3 regions of the Paenibacillus sp. DRB1-1 genome follow, and region 3 is predicted to be linked to each of the others. Evidence: riboswitches for the same ligand, from Rfam matches in the RefSeq annotation. Region 3 holds a riboswitch; each other region holds the start of a gene.
What was found. A riboswitch is a leader RNA that binds a small molecule or an ion and turns the genes downstream of it on or off. The one in region 3 is predicted to bind cobalamin.
Positions count from the first base shown of each region.

Region 1: it holds a riboswitch for cobalamin, as region 3 does, so the genes downstream of both, ACQW03_RS12095 (ABC transporter substrate-binding protein) here and metE (5-methyltetrahydropteroyltriglutamate--homocysteine S-methyltransferase) in region 3, are expected to answer to the same signal.
Region 2: it holds a riboswitch for cobalamin, as region 3 does, so the genes downstream of both, ACQW03_RS04500 (ABC transporter substrate-binding protein) here and metE (5-methyltetrahydropteroyltriglutamate--homocysteine S-methyltransferase) in region 3, are expected to answer to the same signal.

Region 1 covers NZ_JBODQH010000001.1:2,726,131-2,732,726, forward strand. The annotation lists gene ACQW03_RS12085 (xanthine phosphoribosyltransferase) at 1-101, shown strand, start outside; gene ACQW03_RS12090 (nucleobase:cation symporter-2 family protein) at 95-1,402, shown strand; cobalamin riboswitch at 2,275-2,478, shown strand; gene ACQW03_RS12095 (ABC transporter substrate-binding protein) at 2,696-4,276, shown strand; gene nikB (nickel ABC transporter permease) at 4,292-5,221, shown strand; gene nikC (nickel transporter permease) at 5,236-6,051, shown strand; gene ACQW03_RS12110 (ATP-binding cassette domain-containing protein) at 6,051-6,596, shown strand, end outside.
Region 2 covers NZ_JBODQH010000001.1:986,046-992,641, forward strand. The annotation lists gene ACQW03_RS04490 (ABC transporter ATP-binding protein) at 1-227, opposite strand, end outside; gene ACQW03_RS04495 (FecCD family ABC transporter permease) at 224-1,270, opposite strand; gene ACQW03_RS04500 (ABC transporter substrate-binding protein) at 1,267-2,274, opposite strand; cobalamin riboswitch at 2,483-2,676, opposite strand; gene ACQW03_RS04505 (histidine phosphatase family protein) at 2,799-3,551, opposite strand; gene cbiB (adenosylcobinamide-phosphate synthase CbiB) at 3,595-4,566, opposite strand; gene cobD (threonine-phosphate decarboxylase CobD) at 4,556-5,659, opposite strand; gene ACQW03_RS04520 (lipoate--protein ligase) at 5,819-6,596, shown strand, end outside.
Region 3 covers NZ_JBODQH010000001.1:2,935,744-2,942,339, forward strand. The annotation lists gene ACQW03_RS13015 (DUF1700 domain-containing protein) at 1-249, opposite strand, end outside; gene ACQW03_RS13020 (PadR family transcriptional regulator) at 242-571, opposite strand; gene ACQW03_RS13025 (DUF6985 domain-containing protein) at 954-1,487, shown strand; gene metE (5-methyltetrahydropteroyltriglutamate--homocysteine S-methyltransferase) at 1,575-3,893, opposite strand; cobalamin riboswitch at 4,055-4,250, opposite strand; gene nrdG (anaerobic ribonucleoside-triphosphate reductase activating protein) at 4,433-4,930, opposite strand; gene ACQW03_RS13040 (anaerobic ribonucleoside triphosphate reductase) at 4,927-6,596, opposite strand, start outside.

The sequences.
Region 1 (6,596 bases), 210 kb from region 3:
GCTCTCTTGCGCGTATCGCTTCCATGGCACCAGGCGAGGTTCATTTTATAGAGGAAGCTGGCGCGGTGATTCCTCCCGTTAAGGAGAATGTGGGATGTTAAGTAAACAAAAGTTATTCGCGCTGGGCTTCCAGCATGTCATGGCGATGTACGCTGGAGCAATTGCTGTACCTCTAATTGTAGGGGGAGCATTGCACCTGACGCCAGCCCAGATGGCTTATTTGGTGGCTGCCGATCTGTTCACTTGCGGGATTGCTACATTATTACAGATTATGGGCACACGCTTTTTCGGTAGTAGACTGCCTGTCATTTTAGGTTGTACGTTTACGGCAGTAGGGCCCATCATCGCGATTGCTTCGACCTCAAATTTAGCGACAGCGTATGGTGCCATTATTTTGTCTGGTATATTCGTGGTGTTAGCGGCACCGTTGTATGGCAAGCTGCTACGCTTTTTCCCGACGGTGGTTACGGGTTCGGTGGTTACGATTATCGGTCTATCCCTTATTCCGGTGGCGATGAACAATGTAGCAGGGGGTCAGGGCAGCGCGGATTTTGGACAGCCACGTAATTTGCTGTTGGCCTTAGTCACACTACTGGTTATTCTGCTTGTGAATCGGTTGGCAAAAGGCTTTTTGCGCTCGATTTCCGTGCTTATTGGGTTGTTCGCGGGCACAGTGGTTGCTTATGGAATGGGAATGGTGCATTTTGCTCCCGTGGCGGAGGCTTCATGGTTGAGTGTTGCGCAGCCGTTTTATTTTGGTAAGCCAGAGTTTAGCATTATGGCAGTTTGTACGATGATTATCGTCAATATTGTCAGTATGGTTGAGTCTACAGGCGTTTATTTGGCAGTAGGCAAAGCAATTGATCAGAAGGTGGAGCAGAAGCAGATCGTCAATGGTCTGCGTTCCGAAGGACTTGCGATTATGCTTGGGGGTATTTTTAACGCGTTTCCTTATACAGCTTTCTCGCAAAATGTTGGTCTGATTTCACTCACACGCGTCAAATCGCGGAACGTTATTTTTGCTGCCGGCGGTATCATGGTTGTTCTTGGTTTGCTTCCTAAGCTGGCTGCCTTAACGACAGTGATTCCTAACGCTGTGCTGGGCGGGGCGATGATCGTCATGTTCGGCTCGGTCGCTGCATCAGGCATGTCTATTCTGTCAGAAGTGGATCTGCGGAAGGAAAGCAATCTGCTGATCGCAGCATGCAGCATTGCCGTGGGCCTAGGCTCTGCCGTTCTTCCACAAATGTTCGACCAGCTGCCGAGCTTTGCCAAAATGCTGTTGCAAAATGGTATCGTTTCGGGCTCGATTACAGCGATTGTCTTGAACATCGTTTTGACGAGAAAACAGGGCGAATCGGTCAAAAGCGTGACGGTTCAGGAGGTTCCACAGAAGGTTTGATGATTAGGAAAAAATAAGATAGCCGGAAAGAGGACGTATGCCTCTTTTCCGGCTTTTTGGCATGGAGTTATCCAGAACTGGTTATTTATTAAGCAGCATGAAGTTATTGATGAAACCCTCTTCCTGTATAAAGATCGGGGTTTGGATTTTCGAAGTAAAGTACACGCCGCGTCCTTCCTCCTGATTCTTCTGAGAGGCGCTGCCTAAATAGTAGATACCCTTGCCGTCTGGGGACATATAGAGACTGTGCAGTGGCGCTAAAGTTAACTCTTAAGTTGATTTATTTACTAGAGGAATTTGCTAGAGTAGTGGGCAAGGTCGTGGTATAATTTACCTTATGGATTTTGAATAGTGGTGGATGTTTTCGGACCACGGTGCAGCTTCCCGAAAGGGGGTGAAGCCGATGGTCACACTTGTGTCGTGCTACGATGTGTTGCGTTGGATGGTTACGTTACTAAGCCTGGTGTTTAGTATTCGTAAACTTTATCGCTGGCTACGTCGAAAATTTCGGAACAAGCGAAAACCCACCGCGTAATTAGGTTGGCCCCTAACGGTGGGTTTCGTTTGCATTGACATTTAGTTATGCAGCGCGCCGTGGTGGTGATCCACAGCCTTTCAAGTCCTAAGAGTCTTTGCCGTTGGCGCGGCGAAGACTCTTTTTAGTATACGGACACGATGATTATCTCTATACCTAATTTTAACACTTCAATTGCGTGCACGCAATTGGAGGTTACGTCTTGTTTCTACCTTATCGTTCAAATTTAAATTATTGTGCAGCATTTATTGACAAGCCTGTGACAACAAAATAAGATCGTAATGGAAAGAAATAAAGGAAGAAAACAGGTGTGAACCGGACGACTCTGTGTACGGGGTTTTGTTGAGACCATGTAGATGGATTTTGAGCGTGTTCACTTAAAAGGGAAGTTCGGTTGATTCCGACACGGGCCCGCCACTGTATACAGGCATCAGCAGGATACTGCTGGAGCTTTCAGAACAGCCACTGGAACTGTGAAGAACCGGGAAGGCCTGAAAGATGCGCCTGGAGTCAGGAGACCTGCCTGTTTTGACATCACTGTCAGACCCACGGGATGCTGGGGAGGTGGTTAGGCGTGCTGCATACGGAATGTCTGAAACCGATCTGATCCCTTCTATGTTTTTGGAGTTGGCTTCGAGGTGAGTTTTGACATTTTATAATGAAAGCATTTCTGACTGCTGATCAAGTAGTCCGGAATGCTTTTTTCGCGTTTTGCGTTAGGTTTATATGCTTTTACAAGATAGAGGGGGATTCATCGAATGATTAGCAATCGTAGCAGGCGTTCATGGTTGATATGTACAGGGGTGATGCTGTTGCTGGCAGTTATGGCTCTTTCGGGATGTGCCAGCAATAAGACATCGGATAGCTCCGGTAAGGGTGAAAACGCGTCAGTACAACAAACAGCGACAGATAAAAAGCTGGTAATGGCGTATACATGGAAACCGTCGGGCGTTGACCCGCACGGAGATAATAGCTGGGATGTGATGCGATCCGGTGCAGGTGAGACACTAGTACGTTTGAATGAAGAGCTGGAGCCTGTGGCTTGGCTGGCAAAAGAGTGGAAGCAGGATAGTCCTACAGTTTGGACGTTCAGCTTGCAGGATAAAGTCACTTTTCATGATGGAAAGAGTATGGATGCAGCAAGTGTAAAAGCATCTTTACTGCGCTCTATCGAGAAAAGCCATCTGGCGAAGGATTTACTGAATGTGAAGTCCATTGATGTAAGCGGCCCGCTGGCTTTGAAAATCACGACAAACCAGCCGAATGCGGCGTTGGTGTCCAATCTAGCTGATCCATCGACGATTGTACTGGATGTGGCATCGATGAAAGATGAGCAGAGCTACCCAGCGATGACAGGCGCCTTTAAAATCAAAGCGTTCAACAAGGACCAATCGTTGGTCGTAGAGCGTTATGACGGATATTGGGGCGAGAAGGCACGACTGGCTGAAGCGACGATGAAGTTCATTACGGACGGGAATTCGCGCCTGATGGCGCTGCAATCCGGCGAGGTGGACGTAGCGACCGATATTCCGGTTGATAACGCAGAGGTGCTGAAAAAGAACGACAAGCTACAAGTACTGTCGGCTCCCTCCTTGCGCACCCATATGATCGTGTACAATATGGAATCGCCAGTATTCAAGGATGCGGCGAACCGTAAGGTGGTGGACAGCCTGATTCCGCGCACATCGATTGTGAGCGCCGTCATGAGAGGCTTCGGTACGGAAGCAAGCAGTCCGTTCCCGAGCATTCTTCCCTTTGGTAAAGTTGAGCGTAAAGCGCTGGGGGGAACGGCAGAGCAGCTGTTGACGAAGGATGGCTGGCAGAAGGACGCCCAAGGGACATGGACTAAGCAAGGCAAGCCGTTCGAGGTTACGCTGCTGACTTTCCCTCAGCGTCCGGAGCTCTCTGTTATGGCTGAGGTCATCCAAAGCCAATTGCTGAAAGAGGGAATCCAGGTCAAGATTCGCAAGGTGGAAAATATCGACGAGGCGTTGACCAAAAACGATTGGGATTTTGCTATGTACAGTATGCTTACTGCTCATACAGGAGAGCCGCAATATTTTATGGACATGTTTTATTCTTCGAAAAGCGAAGCCAATGTAAGCCGATATAGTTCCAAACCGCTAGAGAGTATTCTTAACAGCTTGAAGCTGGCGAAGGATACAGCGCAGCGTAATGCTGTGACACTACAAGCGCTGGATATCATCAATGCGGATTTGCCACAGTCGTTCATTGTGCATCCTGATAATGTGTTTGGTGTGAAAAAAGGGGTGGAGGGTTTTACACCCCATCCAATCGAGTATTACTACATTACAGCGCAATCTGATATTGCGGAATAACGAGCTGCGTATCCTATGATTCGTTTTATACTGGAACGTGTGGCGCAGCTGCTCATCATTGTATTCGTTGTATCCACGCTGACTTTTGTACTGATGCGGCTGGCTCCTGGTGACCCTGCTACCATTTTGCTCACCGCGCATAATGTCCCTGCCTCTGAGGAGGCGTTGAAGACGCTACGGCAGGAACTGGGCTTAAACGAGCCGCTTCATATTCAATATGTGAACTGGCTGCGAGATGTGTTCACAGGGCATTGGGGCACCTCGTATGTATCCAAGGAATCCGTGCTAGCCGAACTATGGAACAGACTGCCTGCTACTGTGGAGCTAGCTGCTGCGGGCTTTGCCGTCATGACGGTGCTTACGCTGGGGCTGGGACTGGCTGCCTCGCTAAAAATCAGCGGCCCACTGGATCGTCTGGGCAGGCTGTTTGCCCTGCTGGGATCGTCGATTCCCTCTTTTTGGCTTGGGTTTCTGTTGATCTATCTATTCTCCGTTCGCCTGGGCTGGCTCCCATCCATGGGAAGGGAGGACTGGGCGCATCTAGTGCTCCCAGCGCTGACTCTTGGCGCAGGTTTGGGAGCGGTGCAAGCCCGTGTACTGCGCGCTCAAATGCTGGAGCTGGGTGACCGGAATTTTGTGAAAGCAGCGAAGGCTCGAGGCTTTTCACGTATGCATATCCTGTTTTTTGAGATATTTAAGCATGCGGTTCTGCCTATGATTACACTGCTAGGTACCAATCTATCATTTATGTTGGCAGGTAATGTCATCGTCGAGACCATTTTTTCATGGCCGGGGTTGGGCAAGTATTTTATAGATGCGATTACCCAGCGAGATTATCCGGTGATTCAGGGGTATGTTATTTTCGCCGTATTTTTAATTGTAGGAGTTCAGTGTTTGGTGGATGTGGTCCAGACGGCGATAGATCCGAGGCTACGTTTGCGTTAAGGGGGAAGCTGAAAATGAAAAAGATACGGCTTTCCTTTCAAGGGAGCTTGCTGGCAGGAGGCATACTGTTTGGTCTGATCGTGCTGCTTGGGTTATTGGCTCCATGGGTCGCTCCTCATGATCCTCTTCAAGTGGATCTTTTGAACCGTCTGGCACCACCCAGTCGGAAATATCCTTTTGGTACGGATCATCTGGGTCGGGATGTGCTGTCACGGCTAATTTACGGGATTCGGACGAGCGTGCTAATCGCATGTGCAATTACTGCAGCTACGCTGTGCTTCAGTCTACCTATAGGGTTGCTCATTGGTTATGTGCGCGGACGCGTGGATCAGCTGATTATGCGGGGAATCGACGGCGTACTGGCTTTTCCTGATATTATTTTAACGGTGGCAATTGTGGGCATTTTGGGCCCGGGTTTTGTTAACATGACCCTTGCGATTATTGCGGTACGGTGGGCGGGCTATGTCCGGTATATCCGTAGTCTGGTTCAAAAAGCCTGTCAGGAGGACTACGTTCGGTATGCCCGTTTATCCGGCAATTCACACGCGCGTATACTGAGACGTTATGTATTGCCACAAGCGTTGCCGCAGTTGTTGGTTTATGCGGTATGGGATATCGGACGCGTGGTGCTGATGATCGCTGGGCTGTCCTTTCTTGGACTGGGTGTACAGCCGCCCAAGCCAGAGTGGGGCGTGATGCTGCATGATGCAACCTCATATTTTCAGGTGGCTCCGCATGTCATGATTTTCCCAGGCTTGGCGATTATGTTATTCGTACTTGCCTGCCAGCTTTTGGGCGACCGTTTTTCGGAAAAGGGGGCGACCAAATAGTGGAGGATCAAATAGCCCTTGGGTGCAAGGATACGATAGAACAAGTGGCAGGGCGAGAACTTTTGTTACACGTGGAACATTTAGAGATCTGCCGCACTGGCGTAGGAACAAGCGAAAGCGGAAGCAAACCGCTGCTGAGTGATGTGAGCTTTTCCATATATTCAGGGGAAATTGTGGCCCTGACCGGACCGAGCGGATGCGGCAAGAGTCTGACCGCACACGCAATCGCAGGCATGCTGGAGCCAGGTATCGGTGTTACGCAAGGGCATATCTACTATAACGGGGAAGACATTCTCCCGTTCCAGGAACAGCGCTGGCAAAGGCTTCGCCGAGACGATATTGCCCTGCTCATTCAACAATCGCTGAGCGGGTTGAACCCGATCCGGACTGTCCGCGCCCAGCTGATGGATACGCTTAGACTGCACGGGCGGCGTCGAATGCCGCACAACCAGGCAGTGCCGGAGCACGCTGATGCTGTCCCATCCCACACTGCACCGCAGCAAGTCCACCCGCTGGGCGTGCTGCCACGGATGCGGCAGATGCTG
Region 2 (6,596 bases), 1.9 Mb from region 3:
TTGCCATAGATATGAACGTTTCCCGAAGTTGGGTGATCTACACCCGAAAGCAAATGCAGCAAGGTCGATTTTCCACTGCCGTTCGGACCAATAATCCCCCACCAGGTTCCTTCGTCGACGCTCCAGCTTATATTCTTTAACGCATGGAACTCTCCATAGGCACGTGTCAGACCCGCTACCTCTAATGCCCGATCACGTACCTTCTGTGATTCACTTTGTTCTGTCACAGCAGTTCCCCCCTGCGCAGCTTCTTGTTCCGGTACAGGAGATATGCGAAGAACGGTGCCCCAACAAAGGCCGTCATCACGCCCAGAGGAATTTCCGTGGGGGCTAACAACGTGCGAGCCGCCGTATCTGCCCAGGCCATAAAAATAGCTCCACCGAGCGCAGATAATGGAACAATCATCCGGTAATCAGGCCCTGTCACCAGACGAATGATATGCGGTACAACGAGTCCCACAAAGCCAATCACTCCACATACCGACACAGCGGCTGCTGTCAGCAGCGTGGAAATGATCAGAACAGATAGCTTCGTCGCATCTACATGAACTCCCATGTGAGCCGCCTGACGTTCACCCAAAGCCAAAATATTCAGCACACGTGCCTTATTCCATAGAAATACCAGTCCTATGACCACATAAGGTAAAAGGATTCCTGTATATGACCAACCGCGCAGACTAAGACTTCCCATCGTCCAGTACAATATTTCATTGACCGTCTCCTTCGACATGGCTGTCAGAAAGGAAACAACCGCTCCCAGAAAGGATTGCATCACCACACCCGACAAAATGAGACTTTGTGTCGGAATTTTTCTACCTTCCCGTGCCAACGTCAGCACCATCCACAGCGTCAGCATTCCGGTCGTAAATGCCACTAGCGGCAGCGTCCATATGCCAACAAATGAAAATTGAAGGCCCCAATAAATCAGTACTGCCGCTCCTACCGAAGCCCCCGAGGATACCCCCAGTGTATACGGATCAGCCAAAGGATTACGCAGCACACCCTGAAATCCGGCTCCCGCCAGCGCCAGCGCTGCCCCTACCAACATTCCCAGTAACACTCGTGGCAATCTGACCTTCAAAATAATCTGCTCTGAGGATGTATTCCAATCCGGTGTAAACGTATCGCCTAACCACGGAAGGTGGTTAACCAGAATGCCCGTGATCTGGCTGACCGGAAGCTTGGCCGAGCCGATGCCAAGACAGAGCAGTAGCGTCAGAAACAGCAAGACAAGACCTGTCCCTCCAAAGCCGATCAGTTTACGGTTCATTTGAAAATTTCAGGATACACGCCCTTGGCCACTTCCTTGAGACCTTCCGTTACGCGTGGCCCCGGACGACTGATCAAATTATCATCCACGGCAAATACCCGGTTGTGGCGAACAGCCGATATTTGATCCCATCCACTGCGAGCTTTAATGATTTCGCCGAGCGTTTGACCAGTTTTGTCGTCCTTGACACTTTTGCTGTACAAAATCACGTCAGGGTTCGCAGCAATAATATTTTCTTCACTAATTTGGTACCACCCCTTCTGCGTGGCACCTACATTTTCGCCGCCCGCCAACGTAATCAGCTCGTCCATAAACTCGCCTTTACCAACTGTCCAGCCTGGTGAAAACTCGACGTATACCCGCAGCTTCTGCCCTTTACCGATATTTTTAACTCCTTCTTTCACTTCCGCTACATCTGCTCTCATCTTGTCAGTCACCGCTCTCGCTTCTTTTTGATGATCGGTGATTTTCCCATACAATTCGATGTTAGCTATGACATCTTCAACTGTCTTCGGTTCCGTTTTAAAAATCATAATTCCCATGTCGCGCAGCTTGGTCGTAGCCTGCTCACTAAGTGATATCCCTGCAAAAACGACTTCCGGGTTAGCAGCAATGATCGCCTCTTCGTTCGGTTTCATAATACCGCCTACTTTAGGCTTTTTCGTAGCTGCTTCCGGGTAATCAGAGTAGTCGGAGACGCCAACTATTTCCTTATCCAGACCGATGGCGAACAGCGCCTCGGTTTCTGCCGGGGAGACGGAAACGATTTTATCCGGCGCTTTTTTGAATGTAAATTCCTGTCCTGTTGCATCCTTAACCGTGAGTGGGTAAACTGTTTTGCCCGGAGGCTCTTGTGCGGTTACGGTCTGTCCCGGCTGCTGTGAAGAATTCTGGTTCTCTTTATTTTCAGCATTTTTTCCATTAGCGCCACATGCACTCAGCACAACTGCCAAAATCAGAACCAATAGACCTGTTGTCCAAACCTTTATTTTTTTTCCTGCCATGATTTGCACCCCTTCATAAAAAAATCGTTAAGAGCGTTACTTGAACATCATCAGATATCTTCTAAATCCAGCCTTCTTTTCCTATCAAAAAAACCCCGCATCCTCATATCAGGACACAGGGGTCACGTTAGCGCAGATCGTGCGCAGGCGGCAGCTTCTTTCCGCATGGACAGTCACTGCGAACACGTCATCCTTTCCTCGAAGGATTATGGTGACAGGCGGACGGGCAGGTATCCTGACTTATGGTAAAATGCATGTCCTGAAGTTCTTTCATATGCTTAGTAGCACATAAAGAAGGACTAACGGGCATGTTTCCATTTACAGTGGCGGGACCGCGCCGGACTCACACCGACTTCCCTTTTAACAGCGCAGGCAAGGGAAACCATAGTTTCATCACGCTGCGCCGACCTCGTCTGCTGGATATTTGATGTAGTGGTAGTCAAGCCGTTCTTTTACTTGATGATTATAGGTTAAAAAGAGGCGGCTTACAACCCAAACAGCCTCTTTATCCGCTGGTGTCTAGCCTAATGAGGAAGCATTTCTGCTATGTAATTGTGCCGTCCTGCCAACCTCAATTGAATCCTAAATGATTCTCCCGGCCTCGGATTCAGACTCCAAAAATCATGACCCGGTATCAGCATGCAAGCCAACTGACGAATTACGCCACCATGCGTAACGACCAAAACTGAGGGCGGCGCAGCAGTCAAATCCATGGGTTGAACTTCCATAGCAACACGCCATTCATACAGAGAGTCAAGAAATTTCCGTAGACGATTCACAAAATCTGCCCAAGACTCTCCTCCAGGAGGGGTTATCCGTTGCGGCTCATCAATCCAAGCGCGATACAAAGACACATCCTTGAGCATGTCATACGTTTTTCCATCCCACTCGCCAAAATGAAGCTCTCGCAGACGTGGTTCCATCATAGGAGACATAGTAGATAGGGAACCTCCAGACGTCAATTCTGATTCCGGCACAATGATCTGCAGGGTCTGGCGACATCGCATTAAATCGCTGCAATAGATTCGAGCAAAGGACTGCCCTTGCAATTTTTCTTGCAAAGGCTTTAATTCCTGCTCTGCTCCCGGTAGCAAACCTAAGTCGGAGTGTCCCAGATATCGACGTTCCTTATTCCATAAGGTTGTACCGTGACGAACTAACACGAGTTCCATGTCCCAATGCAGATCTTCTTTAGCATCATACGGCACCTTATCCTCCTGTGAGTTCGGACTTTGTGCGTATTCTACCGTCCTTTTTGCTGCTATATCTTGTTTCAAGAAATGTCACTTCCTGCTCGATCATTATTCAGTGTGTCACTCCTCACCGCACCCATCCCAAGGCAAAACAACCTGCGGCTCCTAACAAACACAATCCTACAAACATACTGGACACGGCGAACATCAGCTGGATCGTATGCCGTATATCTTTCGACTCTAGCGGTCGTATCCAATCGCCCATGTATGCACGAAAGGAGCGCACGCCATGATACACATTATAGCCTCCAAGACGAATCCCCAGTGCACCAGCAACAGCCGATTCCGGGAAGCCACTGTTCGGGCTTGGGTGCAGACGAGCGTCTCGCTTGACTGTGCGCCAGCTTCTTGCAGCATCTCGCTTGTACATCCACGCCGCTACCACAAGCATTGCCGCTGTCAGGCGTGCCGGAATGTAGTTAGCGACATCATCCAGACGTGCTGAAGCCCAGCCTAAATTCAGATACTTCTCATTTTTGTAGCCAACCATGGAATCAAGCGTATTCACAGCACGATAAGCCAGCGCCAAGGGTGCTCCCCCGATCAAGGCATAAAAAAGCGGGGAAATAATCGCGTCCACGATATTTTCAGCGACCGTTTCGACGGTACCGCGTACAATCTCAGGCTCATCAAGCTGTTGCGTATCCCGCCCAACTATCATGCCCAGCTCCCGCCGTGCCGCAGCCAGGTCATCCGCCTGCAACGCTCGGTATACTGCCATTCCTGCGTCCTTTAGTCCTTTGGAAGCAATCGTGGTCGCAATCAGCACCATTTCTACGCCGACAGACAACCACGGATGAATCCAGGCAAGCAAGTGCAATAGCGCCCAGGCGAGCGCAAAGGAGCCTCCCGCCACAATGAGCGGAAGCAGTATGCCCGCACGTTTTAGCCCCCGGTCACTTCGGACCTGGCGGCGAATCAATTTTTCCAATGCCGAAATGGCATGTCCCATACCGATGACTGGATGCGGCAACCACCTCGGATCACCGATCAGCCTGTCCAAAAGGTAGGCTGCCAGGATAATCAAGCTAACTGTCACGCCGCTGCTCCTCCTCCAGCACTTCACCCAATACAGACAGCAGCCAGTCGTTGGCTTCTGCATCCTTGACCGCAATCCGAAAATGGCTCGTCGTCAGTCCCGGATACATAGCACAGCTACGTATAAGAATTCCGCGTTGTCCAAGCGCCTGCTGAATAGCCGATGCGCTCCACGTACCCGGCGCCCTTGCCAGCACGTAATTGGCTTCACCGGGAACGACACCGCAGCCCCATTCCGCCAAGGCGGTCAACAGGCGGTTGCGCTCCGCAGCAATCAGCTCCTGTGTTTGGCGCTCATATGCTTGCCCACTTCTCAAACACGCCTCCCCAGCCAGCAACGCCAATCCATTCACACTCCAGGTCACCTGTTTGGCCGTCATTCGCCGGATATAGTCCGGATGAGCAATCGCATAGCCCAATCGCAAGCCAGGAATGGCATAAAATTTGGTCATTGACCGGATCAAAATCACATGAGGATAGCGATCCAGCACAGGCAGCAGTGAGATTCGCCGTTCCATCGGAATAAAATCAATGAATGCTTCATCCACCACCAGCACGGTACCCGTTGTGCCAGCCGCCTCTGCCAGCTCGCACAGCTCCTGCTCACTATATTGCACGCCATTTGGATTATTCGGCTGTCCGAGGAACAAAACATCTACCTGCTCCATGAGCTGAAGGATGTCCTCCACGTCCGCCTTCCATTGAAGCGAGGCCTTCCCATACACCCGGTTGACCTCGGCTCCGAATTTGCCAGCCAGCTCGGCATATTCCGAAAAACACGGCTCCACTGTACCCACACGCTTAGGAGCTAGTCCCAATAGTAGGAGCGCCATGCTTTCAGCCGCTCCGTTTCCGATACTTAGCGACTCCGGTGGAACATGCAGTCGCCGTGCGAGCATATTTTTAAAATTCCGATGCCCGGGGTCTGGATAGCGAATCACAGTGTCAAATGAGTGTTGCAGCGCCTCAAGCACCTCCGGCGGTGGACCAAGTGGATTAATATTTGCACTAAAATCTACAAAATCCGCAGCAGCTCCGCCAAAAGTCGCGGCAGCTGTTTCCCTGTCCCCGCCATGACCATAAACCTCTATCATTGCCTCTCATCCTTTCCGCCCGTTTCCAATCATTTAGCTCCATTATGAGGCTGCTTTTTGCGTCCCGTCAATGCAAATGAGCTTTTGTACATGGCTCACTTGGGTTACAATAGAAGGAGGCACACATAAATTACACAGTTTATATACGGAGGAATGGACATGCTGTTCATCGACAACCAGGGCATACACGATCCAGCCATTAATCTTGCTATTGAGGAATACGCGCTCAAGCATCTACCGCTGGATGACAGCTATTTGCTGTTTTATATTAATCAGCCTTCTATTATTATAGGCAAGCATCAAAACACTATTGAAGAAATCAACGCCGAGTTTGTTAGGGACAACAATATTCAAGTCGTTCGTCGCCTGTCCGGCGGTGGGGCTGTATATCATGATCTCGGTAATTTAAATTTCAGCTTCATTACTAAGGATAACGGGGAGTCCTTTCATAATTTCCTCAAATTTACGCAACCTGTGATTGATGCACTCCGCCAAATGGGAGTAGAAGCTGAAATGACAGGCCGCAACGATCTACAGGTCGGAGAACGTAAAATTTCAGGAAACGCTCAGTTTGCCACACGCGGACGTATGTTCAGCCACGGTACATTGATGTTTAACCTGAATCTGGACAATGTGGCTGCATCGTTGCATGCCAATCCCGAAAAATTCAAATCTAAAAGCACTAAATCCGTCCGCAGTCGCGTGGCTAACATCAGCGAACTGATGGACCGTGAGATGACCATAGAGCAATTTCGCGAGGAACTACTGCGTTTCATATTCGGATCAGAATTGGATCAAGTACCTCAATATAAGCTCACCGATGCCGACTGGGCCAAAATCCATGAAATATCCAAAGAACGCTACCAATCGTGGGATTGGAACTACGGTCTATCCCCCGAGAGCAATATCAAGCACACACGTAAATTTCCGGTCGGTA
Region 3 (6,596 bases):
AAGATTGCGTGCGAAGCTTCCCTGGCGAAGCGGAGGAGAAGCGTTCCAAGCTGCATTGGGATCATCCAACGCTTCTCGGGCAATATCCTCTGGGTTACCCAGCTCATTGGCAATCTCACTTTCGCTTTTTCCATTGACCAACCCGTAGTCAAAATGCTGGCTCAAATCACTAAGCAGCTCATTGCGTACCTCTGCAGGGAGAGGAGAAAGACGCTGCTCCACCTCTGTAAGAAACTGTTTTCTATTCATCGGAATTTCCTTCCTCCAGTAGGCTTGCGACATGATGGACAAAATCATTCCATTCCCGCGTAAGTATTTTTGTATAATGGCTTCCAGTATCAGTCAGCCGATAATATTTGCGGGGGGGCCCCTCGGTAGATTCCTGTAAATACGTTGTGCAGTATCCTTCTGATACCAGACGGCGAAGCAGTGGATATAGGGCTCCCTCAGCTACTTCAATATGACGGGAGACGGCTTGAGCCAACTCGTAGCCATAACGGTCTCTGCGTCCAATTAGAACTAGAACGCACAGTTCCAGTACCCCTTTTTTGAATTGGATGTTCACATTCACGAGCGGTGCTCCCTTCCTGGATGTTATCAATAGTTCATAGGTGTCGTTCGGAATAAGGGGAAGAAACGTGTGTTTGTGCATAATTTGTCACGGGTACTAATTATAGAACAGTAGTCAGGTATAATTTAACATCATGTACTGATTAATGCAAGGTACTAAATTTTTAATAATAAAATATTTGTGCCAAAATGGGCGGATTTTCTTTCTTGAAGGCTTCAATGAATAGCGAATGTTGTAGAAAAAAGTAGTTTTATTTGGGAATTCCTCGAAATATGGCTGGAAGCACAAATAGGATGCTACTTTAATTTCATTCATTAAAATGATAGATTGTAAAGTATTCAATAGGGTTATAGATTACTTTTTATGAAGAGGTGGGTAAAGGGTGGACTGGAAACATTGGTATATGGAACTGGAACAGGATGATGAGCCTTGGGATGTATCTGAGGAGGTTGTTCTGCGTGGTGTAGTGCATCTTAATTTTTGCGGGCAACCCTCGGAAGTAGAAGTTGAATTTATCGTGGGAGCCGACTCCGAAGAACAGGCACAGGCTATAGCAGAACCTACAGACCTGCAAAAAAAGACATGGGAGCAGTATATGGAATATTCGTCAGCTATTCATCCTCAAGTGTTGGAGTCCATACACCATCATTATGCTGGCATAGTGGAAAAGTACCGGAATGCTTACAGTACATGGGGAGAGGACCCCGATGAATATGCGCCTTATGTGGAGCGGCCGGAACAATTGCTGGATCGAATACAACTTATGTCTATACTAATTTCCGACTCATCGGCAAAGGATGAATTGTATTTGAATTTTAGTTGTTCCTGGGATCGAGAACATGGCTTAGGCGTACATATGAAGCAGATGAAAATGGAGCATATTCAAGGCGTTTATACATTATATGACCTAGAATAAATCCCCCTTCCCGGCTTTTAGCAAAAAGGGCGGGGAAGGGGAATAGGATAAGGTGAAATGATGGCGCTATTCGATACGATAAAAAAATTAGTTGGAAACAGCCAATGCAGCCCGGGCTGCTTGAGCCGCTTGTACCATTAGTCGCAAGGCGGCGACAGATTCCTCCTTGGTGCGGGTTTTCAGACCACAGTCTGGATTAACCCAGAACAAATCTGATGGCAGTACGCGCAGGGCACGCTGGATCATGCTTAGCATTTCGGATACATCGGGGATGCGCGGACTGTGGATGTCGTACACGCCCAGACCGATGCCCTTGTCGTATACCTGATCTTCAAAGCTGACAATCAGTTCTCCGTGACTTCGTGAAGTTTCAATAGATATAACGTCGGCATCCATATCGGAGATGGACTGAATCATATGCTGAAATTCGGAATAGCACATGTGCGTATGGATTTGGGTCGCAGGCTCAACGGTGGCCGTGGTCACAAGGAAGGCTTGAACCGCCCAATCCAGATAGGCTTGCTGTTGTTCTTTTTTCAGTGGAAGCCCTTCACGAATTGCAGGCTCATCGACCTGAATCATGCCGATGCCCGCTTGTTCCAGTGCCTCTACCTCTGCCCGTAATGCCAGAGCCAATTGTAAAGCAACTTGACTACGAGGAATATCGTTGCGTTCAAAAGACCAGTTCAAAATGGTCACAGGGCCTGTAAGCATTCCCTTAACAGGCTTGGAGGTTAACGATTGGGCGAATGCCGTTTCTTCCACGGTCATGGGCTGATCGAAGGAAACGTCTCCGTATATAATCGGCGGTTTGACACAGCGGGAGCCGTAGGACTGCACCCATCCGTTTTGCGTAAAAGCAAAGCCGTTCAGCTTTTCGCCAAAAAATTCAACCATATCGGTCCGCTCAAATTCGCCGTGTACAAGCACGTCAATGCCAATGTCCTCCTGAATATCAATCCATTCCTTAATTTGCTGTTGGATGAACGCCCGGTATTGCTCGGCAGACCCTTCTCCTTTGCGATAGTGCAGGCGGGCCTTGCGGATCTCGGCGGTTTGCGGGAAGCTACCAATGGTCGTCGTCGGCAGCGGAGGCAACTTCAGCTTATTTTGCTGAATCTCACGACGCTCGGCGAAAGGAACGCTGCGTGACAGAGGCTCTTTTGCCAACAGGTCGGCCAGATCTGCAGCTGTCTGTACGCGTGCCGCTGAGCTGTTGAAACGGGTTACCGCATCCGCACTTTGCTCAAGCTTGGCGAGTGCGGAAGGATCGTGTTTGCCAAGTGCAGCCGTCAGGACGGCGATTTCCTCCAGCTTTTCATCGGCAAAGGCCAGCGCTTGCACCAGCTCCTTGTCCAGCTTTTGCTCTGCCTCCAGACTGACTGGCACATGCAGCAGACTGCATGATGGCTGTACGATAAGCTGTGCGGCAGTGGTTTGTTCTGCTAACTGACCCAGCAGGGCAGCCACAGCGTTCAGGTCGCTGCGCCATATATTGCGCCCGTCAATGACCCCAGCGCCCAGCGTTTTTCCTTTAGGGAAGCCATGCTGTAATATATGCTGAAGATTTTCGCCATCATCATACACAAAATCAAGACCCAGTCCCTGTACCGGAAGTGCGGACAGACGCTCATAATGGTCCAGGCTGCCAAAGTAGGTTTGCAGCATTATATTTAAAGAGGGCGCAGCTTGAGTTAAAGCTTCATAGACTTCCTGAATAATGTCCAAATCCTCTGCCGGGAATGAGGTGGTCAGGACAGGTTCATCGATTTGGACCCACTGAACGCCTTCTGCCGCTAGTTCAGACAGGATACGGGTGTACAGTGGCAGGAAGCTTCGTACGATGGTGGCCAAATCCTTATGATCATAGCCTTTGGAAAGGGTAACGAATGAATAGGGGCCGATGAGGACCGGTTTCCCATCAATGCCTAGTTCTTGTTTTGCTTCACGATAAGCCTGTAAAGGTTTATTTTCAGTGAACACCGGGACTGCGTTTGCCAATTCAGGAACGATGTAGTGATAATTGGTATTCATCCATTTGGTCATTTCACTGGCGGTTGCTCCCTTCTGTCCACGAGCGATCCCGAAATACACGGACAGAGGAACCGGACCTGCGGGACGATGGTTGAACCGTTCGGGTACCAGACCGAACATCACAGATGTATCCAGCATGTGATCGTAATAGGAGAAGTCTCCGACAGGAATGCGATCAATCCCCTTGTCACGCTGCTTGCTCAGATGCTCCAACCTTAATCTTTTCATCTCCGTTTGCAGTTCGCTTTCGTCAATGCTGCCGTTCCAGAAGCGTTCCAGTGTTTTCTTCCATTCCCGGTTTTCGCCGATACGTGGATATCCCAGATTACTGCTAATCAAGCCGGACAATTCAGGCCATTCAATAATGGACATGTACTTTTCCTCCTAGTGGGTAGCTGTTTTATTTTTACGTACCAAAAAAGGCATTCTTCCCCCCAGAGTTAAAAATAAGTAGGGGAAAGAATGCCTCCGTGATTGAAAAATCAAAAATACGGCGACTGCTCTTAACACCTCCCTATCTTCCGTAGGTACTTGCGATGTTGTTAAAATAGGCAGGTCTCCTGACTTACGGATCATGACTCTCAGCATTCCTTCCCGGTCTGTGGACCAGTGGATATATGAACAGCTGAAAGTTCCCCGTTTACAGTGGCGGGACCGTGCCGGATTTGCGCCGGCTTCCCTTTTAAGCCTGATCTGAATAGAACAGACACCTATCTCCAAGCTATGCGGTTGAGGTATGACGAATAATTATGCACTCGTATACTTGTTCACCATCATAAGTGAAACTTACAGGATGCGCAATAGAAACTCCAATGGAATCTGTTAGCATATGAAAAAAAGACAAGCCTTACCCGTGAGGGGGACTTGTCTTACATTAGATATAGCATCTTGCCTTCTGGGTAGACATCGCCTTATGCCAATGAAACGGTATAGCCTGCCTGAATACTGGCTCTCACATCCACCAGACGCTGGTTGCGACTGCCCCGGAAGGGAAGGGTCAGGTCCTTTTGCTGTTCTACAAAACGACCATCCACAATCACATCGCACAAAAGCGCTAGCTCCTGTCGCTCCTGATCTGTGAGTAAATCTTCATAGACAAAGCCAGTATAAGCCCACACGGTTCGGTCGGGACAGGCCTTGCGGAAGTCACGCACAAATTGCGAGCATTCTGCTGCTGAGAAAAACGGATCTCCCCCGCAGAGAGTCAGTCCGTCCAACAACGGATTATCCATGATGTCACGAATGACTTCCTGTTGTCGTTGGGGTGTGAATGGCTCACCTGCACGGAAGCTCCACGACGCTGGATTAAAGCATCCGGGACAGGCATGGCGGCAACCGCTAATGAACACGACGGTGCGCAGGCCGTATCCTTCGTTCAGAGATTCCGGAATGTAGCCACACAAATTCACTTATGTTTCACCCGGTCTCGAACTTCTGCCTGTTTTGCAGCATTAAAGCGAACGGTATAATCTCCTGTCAGATATCCGGTTACCCGACGTAAGCGCTGAAAGTGTGTATGTTCCTCATCTGTGCCGCATTGGGGGCAGCTTGTCCCGATAATCCCTTCATAACCACATTCCGTACAACGATCCACCGGGTGGTTGATAGAGAAGTAGCCGATGTTCTGATGCAGCGCGTACTGAACAATTTTAAGAAACGCATCCGGGTTATTCCGCGCATTGCCGTCCAGCTCGATGTATGAAATCGCACCAGCGTTGCATAGGTTATGGAACGGAGCTTCCAAGCTGATTTTACGAGCAGCCGGGAGTGTGTAATACACGGGAATATGAAAAGAATTCGTGTAATATTCTCGATCATTTACCTCAGGAATAATCCCGAAATCACGTTGATCCAGCAATGTGAATTTGCCCGACAGACCTTCGGCAGGCGTAGCGAACAATGTAATATTTAAATTGTGATGTTCACTCATTCGATCGCAATACACGCGCATGGAAGTGATGATTCGCTGTGCCTCGCGGTATACGAAATCATCCTCCCCGTGGTGTTTCCCGTATAGTGCCTTCATGCACTCAGCCAGCCCGATGAACCCGATCGAAAGCGTACCGTGCTTTAGTACGCTTCCCACCTTATCCTCTGGCGCCAGTTCTTCTCCACCTTCCCATACCCCTTCACGCATCATAAAGTCCGAAGCTTTGGCCGGCTGGCTGGTCTGGATTTGATAGCGATGGATTAGGCCATCCACCGCAATGCGCATAACTTCTTCCAGTCTCGCATCAAAGCGATCACGGTCAGGTGTCAGGCGTTTGCCTGTGCAAATACCATACTCAATGCCAAGCCGCACCAGATTAATGGTATTGAAGGAGAGATTTCCCTTGCCACTCTGCCGGTTTCTGCCGAAACGGTCAGAAATGGTACGGGTACGGCAACCCATTGTCGCTATAATGGTATCCGGGTCATCAGCACGGTAAAAAGGCAAGTTGAAGGTGGCATCCACATTCACAAAATTGGGATACATCCGTCTGCTAGAGCATTCTACCGCCCGTAAGAACAAATCATAATTGACGTCGCCTTCTGCCTGGTTGATTCCCTCTTTGCATTGGAAAATATGCTGCGGAAAAATAGGAGTTTCCCCGCTACCCAAGCCGCGAATAGTGGCCTCCAGCAGCGATTGAGTAACAAGCCGTCCTTCAGCAGACGTGCACATTCCGTAATTCAGTGAAGTGAATGGAATCTGTCCACCCGCCCGACTGCTCATGGTGTTCAGGTTATGAATGAGCGATTCGGCAGCCTGGCGGGTTTCCGTTTCCGTTTCTTCGCGTGCGAATGCGTATGAACGAGGGCAGACTTCTTGCAAATAGGGATTGGCCATATGTAGTTCGTCGTCAGACAGACTGGATTCTATCTCTTCCTCGAACAACCGTAGTCCCTTGCGCAGATGCTTGCGGAAGGACCGGGCAACGTATGGGGCAAGGTCCCAATCTATTTTATTGGCGGAGACACCTCCGAATTGGCTGTTTTGCTGAGACTGGAATATGATGGCGACCAGTGCCATAGCGGACATAATCGTTTGCGGTGTGCGCACAGAGCCGTTGCCTGTATTGAAGCCGTCTCGCA